Regions from separate parts of the Paenibacillus sp. J22R56 genome, predicted to be linked through region 2. Evidence: riboswitches for the same ligand, from Rfam matches in the RefSeq annotation. Region 2 holds a riboswitch; the other holds the start of a gene.
The links. A riboswitch is a leader RNA that binds a small molecule or an ion and turns the genes downstream of it on or off. The one in region 2 is predicted to bind cyclic di-AMP.
Positions count from the first base shown of each region.

Region 1 (4,183 bases), on a different contig from region 2:
ACTGGGGCGCAGTGAGCGAGATGATCCCACATGGTGTTGCTGCGGATGGTGCGGAAGCTGCACAGAAGGCGATTGAAGCTGGCGTTGATATGGAAATGATGACGTCTAACTACGCAAATCATCTGAAAGAGCTCGTGGAAGCGGGAAAAGTAGACATCTCGCAAATCGACGAATGTGTCCTTCGTGTCTTGAAGCTGAAGGACAAGTTGGGTCTATTCGAAAACCCTTACCGCGCAGCTAGCGAAGAACGGGAAAAAGAAGTGCTGCTCTGCGATGAGCATCGTGCTGCTGCACGTGAGATTGCGGCGAAATCCTGTGTCCTGCTGAAGAATGAGCGGGCTCTGCCACTCCACAGCGGGCAAAAACTCGCGCTCATTGGACCTTTCGCAGAGAGTGGCGATATTCTTGGACCTTGGTCGATTTGGGGTAAGCAAGAGGAAGTGGTTCAGCTTCATGCTGGTATATCCGCACGTACCGATCTAATTGCTACAGCCAAAGGCTGCGACATCGACTCGGGTTCGGAAGAGCAGCTGCAGGAAGCAGTCAACGCTGCATCAGATGCAGACATTATCGTTCTGGCACTTGGTGAAAGCTCTGAGATGAGCGGCGAAGCGGGAAGCCGCGGAGATATTCGTTTGCCGCAGGCCCAGCTCAAGCTAATCCAGAAGCTGAAGCTGCTTGGTAAGCCAATCGTTGTTGTGTTGTTCAACGGCAGACCGCTGGACCTTCATGGTGTTATCGAGGAGGCGGATGCGCTTCTTGAAGCTTGGTTCCCAGGTACAGAAGGCGGCAATGCCATTGCCGATGTGCTGTTTGGAGACGTGAATCCATCCGGACGCCTGACGATGTCATTTCCGTACTCGGTTGGTCAAGTTCCTGTCTACTACAACAACTACAATACGGGTCGGCCACTCACACCGCAGAACGCGAATGAGCGATATGTTTCCAAGTATCTGGACATGCCAAATGCGCCGCTTCTGTCATTTGGTTACGGCCTCAGTTACACAAGCTTCTCGTACGGCGAAGTGAGTCTGTCGACAGATGAAATGCATGCTGAAGACACGCTTGAAGTATCGGTTGAAGTGACTAATACTGGCGTGGTTGCTGGGGAAGAGGTTGTCCAGCTGTACGTGCGTGATATTGCTGGAGAAGTCGTTCGCCCACTTAAGGAGCTGAAGGGCTTCCGTAAGCTGCAGCTGCAGCCTGGTGAGACGGAGAAGGTAACGTTCTCAATTACCGAAGAGCAGCTTCGTTATTACCACATGGATCTGCAGTTTAAGAGCGATGCTGGCGAGTTCCATGTCTTTGTTGGTCCTAACAGCCGTGACCTAGAAGCAAAGCCTTTCCGTCTCGTGAAATAAAAGATTTTCGAAAAAACAACGAATCAGCCGGACGGCTGGTTCGTTGTTTTTTGCGGCTTAATGACCTTATAGGATCATGTCATCTGTATAATAGCTGATCTCCTCCCTTATTTAGGGAATTATCTCCTTGGAACAGGGTAAAAGACAGCATGGCTGGCTTTTTAGGACATTCTGCAAGCGATTCAAGAATGTATACGCATTCATGGCGGTTAAACCCTGATTTCTGCGTTTATTTGAATTATTATCACGGTTTACAGATAAGGGAGAGAGGACTATGATCAATTAGCAAACTTCATATGTTCATATTCGCTGAGTTTCCGAAAGTCGGAAAGCAGGGGAACCAATTGCGATAACTGCCATTATAGTTACCGCCGGGGTGAATCAGCATAACTGCCGTTCAGGCAGAGAGCTGTAGGGCGATTCTCTAGACGCCCGAATCCGTCAGCTAACCTTGTAAGCGTTGATAGAGAGGGTGAACTTCGGTTTTTTATGACCGCGGGAGGATACTCTGCGGTCTTTTTTTCGTGTAAAAAAAAGCAAACATGGTTACATTACCACTGATAAGTGATGAGTAGCCCAAGTATCCAAGCGTATGTTGTTTAACTTCATTGTTGGCGGTGACCTGTGTGTTTACTCTTATCAAAAGATTACTGATCGGGCGTCCCTTAAAGTCCGCGGAATTAGGGGAACAGAAACTCATTAAGACAAAGGCCCTTGCGATCCTGTCTTCGGATGCTTTATCGTCCGTTGCTTATGGTCCTGAGCAAATCTTGTTAGTCTTGATGACCGTGAGCGCTGCGGCGTTTTGGTATTCCATTCCGATTGGTATCGGGGTGCTTGTCTTATTAACGGCACTTATTTTGTCTTACCGGCAAATTATATTTGCCTATCCGCATGGCGGCGGAGCTTATGTGGTATCGAAGGAAAATCTCGGGATATTCCCAGGACTTGTATCTGGCGGCGCCTTGCTGGTCGATTATATTCTGACGGTAGCGGTAAGTGTATCGGCGGGTACGGATGCGATTACTTCAGCTTTTCCAAGCCTGCATACCCATACCGTGTTGATTGCCGTATTTTTCGTCCTTTGTATCACCATATTAAATCTGCGAGGCGTAACCGAGTCAGCATCGATCCTCGCCTATCCTGTTTATTTATTCGTGCTGGCGGTATTCATTATGATTGGCGTCGGTGTATATAAAATCGCTACAGGCGATGTATCGCCTGCACTGCATACGTCGCTTGGCACACCGGTAGCGGGCATCAGCTTGTTCCTGCTGCTTCGGGCCTTCGCTTCGGGCAGCTCGGCTTTGACCGGGGTGGAAGCGATCTCGAATGCGATTCCTAACTTCAAGGATCCAGCGCCAAACAACGCTGCGAAAACCTTGATGGCTATGGGCGCACTGCTGTCGGTTCTGTTTGCGGGGATCGTCTTCCTTGCTTACTACTACGGTGTTGCACCAAGGGAAGACGTAACGGTTACTTCGCAAATTGCAGAGAGTATTTTTGGACGTAACTTTATGTATTATTTTATCCAGGGCACAACGGCCTTGATCTTGATTCTGGCAGCGAATACCGGCTATTCGGCATTCCCGCTGCTTGCGGTTAACCTCGCGAAGGATAAGTTCATTCCAAGAATGTTTACGGTCCGCGGTGACCGTCTTGGTTACTCGAACGGCATTATCAGCCTTGGTATCTTGTCCATCATTCTGATTATAGCTTTCCAAGGAAAGACGGAGCACTTGATTCCGCTGTATGCGGTTGGTGTATTCGTACCGTTCACTTTGTCGCAGACGGGCATGCTTGTAAAATGGATCCGTCAGCGGCCAAAGGGCTGGGTTCCCAAGTTTATTATTAACTCGATTGGCGCACTGATTAGCTTTATCGTATCGATGATGTTCTTCTTGACCAAGTTCGAGCAGGTATGGTCGATTCTGATTTTCCTGCCGCTGATTATCTTCGTCTTCCACCGGATTAAGAAGCATTACGAGGCTGTTGGAGAACAGCTGCGATTGGCGACCTGCGAGCCTGTAGTCCCAATTGAAGGTAATGTGATGATATTGCCGGTGGCTGGCATCACGCATGTCGTAGAGCATTCGATTCTATATGCGAAGTCCTTGAAGGCCGAGCAGATTATTGCCGTATACGTCCCGTTCGAGAAAGAGGATGAGACGATCTTCGAGGAGAAGTGGAAGAAGTTCCAGCCGGACGTCAGACTGGTGACGCTGCATTCGCCGTATCGTTCGATTACGAGTCCACTCTTTAAGTTTATTGATACGGTGCAGCGTAAGGCGAGCGAGAACAATTACCAGGTAACGGTCATTATTCCGCAGTTTATTCCGAAGAAGGGCTGGCAGAACATTTTGCATAACCAAACAAGCTTAATGCTCCGCACTCAGCTTCTTTACCGCAAGGATGTCGTGATCACGACCGTGCCGTACCATTTGAAAAAATAACAAAAAGCCTTAGCTTCCGGATTTCCGGAGCTAAGGCTTTTTTCATGCTACTAGTAATAAAGCTGGCCGGGTTAATTCTTTTCCTTAACCTTTCCAGCTGTTCCTTGTTTCGAAGGCCAGAATACCCATTTGCCGATCCACACCGTCAAGGCTGGTACGAGGAAGGAGCGGACGATAAAGGTATCAAGCAGCACGCCGATTGCGGTTACTGTGCCGAACTGAACGAGTACTTGAATCGGCAGAGTGGCAAGGACGGCGAAGGTGCCTGCCAGAATGAGTCCAGCTGAAGTGATAACGCTGCCTGTCTGTGCAACACCTTCAGTAATCGCTTGGTTAAGCGGCATCGACTTGCTCTTTTTCCAGATGCTC
Region 1 covers NZ_JBWDNV010000004.1:174,694-178,876, forward strand. Annotated here, with positions in the region: gene AC0YNT_RS11520 (glycoside hydrolase family 3 N-terminal domain-containing protein) at 1-1,361, shown strand, start outside; cyclic di-AMP (ydaO/yuaA leader) riboswitch at 1,659-1,837, shown strand; gene AC0YNT_RS11525 (APC family permease) at 1,988-3,814, shown strand; gene AC0YNT_RS11530 (MMPL family transporter) at 3,886-4,183, opposite strand, start outside.
Region 1: it holds a riboswitch for cyclic di-AMP, as region 2 does, so the genes downstream of both, AC0YNT_RS11525 (APC family permease) here and AC0YNT_RS28825 (ubiquitin-like domain-containing protein) in region 2, are expected to answer to the same signal.

Region 2 (4,183 bases):
GCATCCGGATGAACAATAAGGCCCGCTTCCATCAGGTCCTCCCACGTAATATCGCCTACACCAGCAGGCTCCTCTGTTCGAAGCTCGGAGAGCGCCTGACGAATGGCTTCAGGACTGGCGTTCTCAATGCCGATATCACCCTTGTACATAGCCTTCTCCTGTGGCAAAAAAGCATGCTTGCAGCCGGGTACCCGCCGAGCTACAATTTTGCGAATTCTCTCACCAGCATGATCAGGGTCTGTGAATATAATAACGCCTCTTCGTTCCATGGCCAGTTCAATGCGCTTAAGCACATCCTCGCCGATGGCAGAGCCATTTGTCTCAATCGTATCTGCTTCAACAGCCCGCTTTACAGCGACTGTATCATCTTTGCCTTCCACCACAATAATTTCCTTAATCACAAGCGAACATTCCTTTCTCCAGCAACTTTCGCTCATCTTTTTGCGTCAGTAAGAATGTAACCGCTCCACACCTATACACACAAAAAGAAGAGGCAGCGCCTCTTCTTATAATGGCATATTTATCATCGAAATAATAGCATGAAGCAATTAGCTTGCGGATGGCTTATTGGGTCCAAGTACGTACACGGTATAGCCCTTTTTCCGGCCAAACTTGTTTGCATAGCTGGTGCTGTCAAAATAAACGTCAATCTTGTTCCCATTGACTGCACTGCCTGTATCCTCCGCCCTGCGGAAGCCAATGCCTTCGATGTATACCCACCAGCCGATTGGAATAACATCCGGATCAACCGCGATCGTGCGGCCTTCCTTCACTTTCGCGCCGGAAGCGGTAATGCCGTACCCAGGATGATTTTCAGATTTACCCGTAGACTCCACTCCCGCTGAATAAGCGGTTAAGGTTACGTTCTTCAGAATCTTCTTGGCTTTAAAGGTGACTCCGCTCTTCGAATACGAGGCCGTGCTCGCATTGCTTGAGAGTGTATGTACATCCTTCTTCGCGCCAATAGCTACGACCTGGCTGACCGTATGTGTCTGCACAACCTTGTCGACCAGCTTGGAGGAGACAAGAACACCATTCTCATACTTCTTCTCCACGCGTTCAATCACAAGGCCATTCTTGCCGGATTGCACCAGCTTCTCCTTCCCTTTATCAAGGGTTGGATCTTGTTTCTTCACGATCGAGAACGGCAAAGTCCGTTCTGTTTCCGACACTTTTGTATCGACGCGAGTAACGGTAACTGTCATCGCCTTCGAAACGGCCGTGTCTAGAGATGGGTTAACCCTATCTTGATCGCGAACAGGAATATTTAATTTCCCGATCGCCGCCTGTACTGTTTTCTCTGTCGTGTACACCGTCGATGTCTTGCCATCTGCTTTTACAGTAACCGGAAACGCTTGTTTAATTTCAATGCGATCTCCGTCTTTGATGGACGCATTTAGAGGTGACGACACCTCATCATGTGGCCCTACCGTAATAGCTTGTTCATCCAGTAGGCGTTGCAGGATCCATTGTTTTGTTTTCACAACGGTCTCTTGTCCATTCACTACTACGGATACGCTTTTATCAGCCGATCCGTACAACAACACCAAAAACATGAAAGTCATAGCGATTGAGATAATTGCACTCAGAACAATTAAACGCAAATTTTCATGCTTCCATCGCATTGCGAAAGTCATGCTGGATGATCGCTTCCCATGGGTCTCCCTAACTTGGATCATTCCCACTTCAATCGGTCCTCCTTCATAGCCCCGCCGCCAATCTGTTACGCATGATACATTGACGTGACTATTAAGTATATTGGCGTGACGAGCACGCTCCAGTGTTACTTCCTCACACCTCCTGGATCTACCTCTACGAAAGACTATTTCCGTATAAATCGAAAATAAAAAGAAGCCTTCGACAGAGGATCTGATCGTGGCTTCCTGGGTAGTCAAACATTCAGGAAAAGGTAAATACACGAGGTTGATCGCTCTCTATAGACGCTTACGAGGTTAGCTGACGGGTTCGGACGAGAGAGCTGCCCTATCCACGGTTCGAATGCTCATGGCAATCGCCGCAAAATTCACCCCTGAAGAATTCAATGCGCCGCATGATGCTAACTTGCTTTCTTAGCCCTGCATCTGCCGACGTTGGTTCCCCCGCTCTCCGATTCGGAGATTAAGCGTAAACTGGAAATCCAATACAAAAGTTAAAGCTCTGAGAAAAATGATACCTTCCTGACCACACAATTGTAAAGACGCGTTAAAAGACGATTTTAACGAAATTTTAGCATTCTGAAGGCAAATAAAGCCGATTCCGCCAATTAAAAAGAGTTTTATCGCCGCTATAGTCTTTATTTCAGTGGTTTTAGTCCGTTTTTAAACAATACCAAAACATTTTTTACCGTTTGTGCTTGTAATAAATGCAATTTCCTCCTTAGATTTTCCTGTTATCTCAGCTGCCATGTCTGCGACTAAAGACACATATGAGCTCTCATTTCGCTTCCCTCTGAACGGATGAGGAGCCAAATATGGAGCGTCGGTTTCGATTAATATACGGTCAAGTGGAACCTGTGCAAGCACCTCTTTTGGCACCCTCGCATTTTTGAAAGTGACAGGTCCTCCGAAGGAAATATAGAAGTTCATATCGAGGCATAATTTTGCCGTTTCCCAGCTGCCGGAATAGCAATGCATGACCCCTCCAACTTCAGACGCTTTTTCTTCCCTCAAAATACAAACGATGTCCTCATGAGCATCCCGATTATGAATGACAATTGGCTTACCCAGCTTCCGAGCGAGGCGGATTTGCTCCCGAAATACACGGTGCTGAACATCCTTTGGTGACGTATCCCAGTGGTAATCAAGTCCAATTTCTCCGATCGCAACAACCTTTGGATGAGAGCAAAGCTGCTCGATCCATTCCAGATCCCCCGGTTCCATATAGATGCTGTCTACTGGATGCCAGCCAACTGCCGCATAGATAAAATCATACTTTTCTGCAAGCTCGATGGTGGTCGGGATTGTCTCTCGGTTAAAGCCAATGTTGAGCATAAGGTCGACACCGGCTGCACGTGCTCGTTCGATAACTTCTGTGCGGTCGCCGTCGAATTGTGAAGCGTCCAGATGGGTGTGTGTGTCGAATAAAGATATCATCTTTGCTGCATTCTCCTTCTATATAAAGCCTTTAAATTTTGAAAAGCTCCCTTACTTCAGCACTTAATTGATGAGCCGCAGCAAGGAGTGGCTCGATCGGATAATAAATATGGTACTGCCCTTGATGCAGGCCGCTGATGGAACGAATAATGTCGGATTTCACCGATATTTCGCTTAAGCTGTTATCGTCATTTAAGAGCAGAATCGGCGCTTTATCCTCTTTCCCGCCTTTTTTCGCATCAGGGCGATATATGTCGTAAGGTTGGTCAAATGGAAAATCAATTTCCATATGATAATCCGGATTAAGACCAATTGAGATAAACTGCTGAGCTGCTTCTTCTAATAAAGAGTCTCCTGGATCACTAAGCGTAATGTATTTGTACAATCGGCGATTGAGGAACCGGTCGCATAGCTCGGCAAGAAGAGAATCTCCTTCCTCCGCCCATTGAGCGAAGATCGTCTGCATATAAGCCTCATCCAGCTTCAGATAATCCTTTACTGTAATCGTACCATCTAGAAGCTTGTTGATTGGTCCCGGCATCCATGCAAAGGTATAACCGCTCTCGTACAGCTCCTTCGCCCGACGAGTAATTTGCCGCAATATGATTTCCGAGCTCCGTGTAACCGGATGGAAATAGATTTGCCAATACATCTGATAGCGGGACATTAAATAATGCTCAATGGCATGCATGCCGCTTTCTTTCACAACCATCTTGCCCTGAAAAGGACGCAGGACGCGCAATATTCGCTCCAGGTCGAAGTTCCCGTAATGAACACCGGTAAAATAAGCATCACGCAGCAAATAGTCCATCCGGTCTGCATCCATTTGACTGGAGATAAGACTGACAACGATCGGATTTGGATAAGTCTTGCCGATAACCGATGCCACTTTTTCTGGAAAATCATCTGACACTTGGCGCAGCACGCGATTAACTTCTGTATCCTCAAGCAAGATCGCACAGGTCCACTGCTCATGATGCGTATCGAACACCTGCTCCAGCGAATGGGAGAACGGTCCATGACCAACGTCATGCAGTAATGCAGCGCATAGGGCCAAAAGTCTTTCTTCCTGCGGCCAGTCCGGATAATGA
Region 2 covers NZ_JBWDNV010000015.1:9,360-13,542, reverse strand. Annotated here, with positions in the region: gene rnmV (ribonuclease M5) at 1-401, opposite strand, end outside; gene AC0YNT_RS28825 (ubiquitin-like domain-containing protein) at 549-1,685, opposite strand; cyclic di-AMP (ydaO/yuaA leader) riboswitch at 1,926-2,135, opposite strand; gene AC0YNT_RS28820 (TatD family hydrolase) at 2,319-3,092, opposite strand; gene AC0YNT_RS28815 (HD domain-containing protein) at 3,124-4,183, opposite strand, start outside.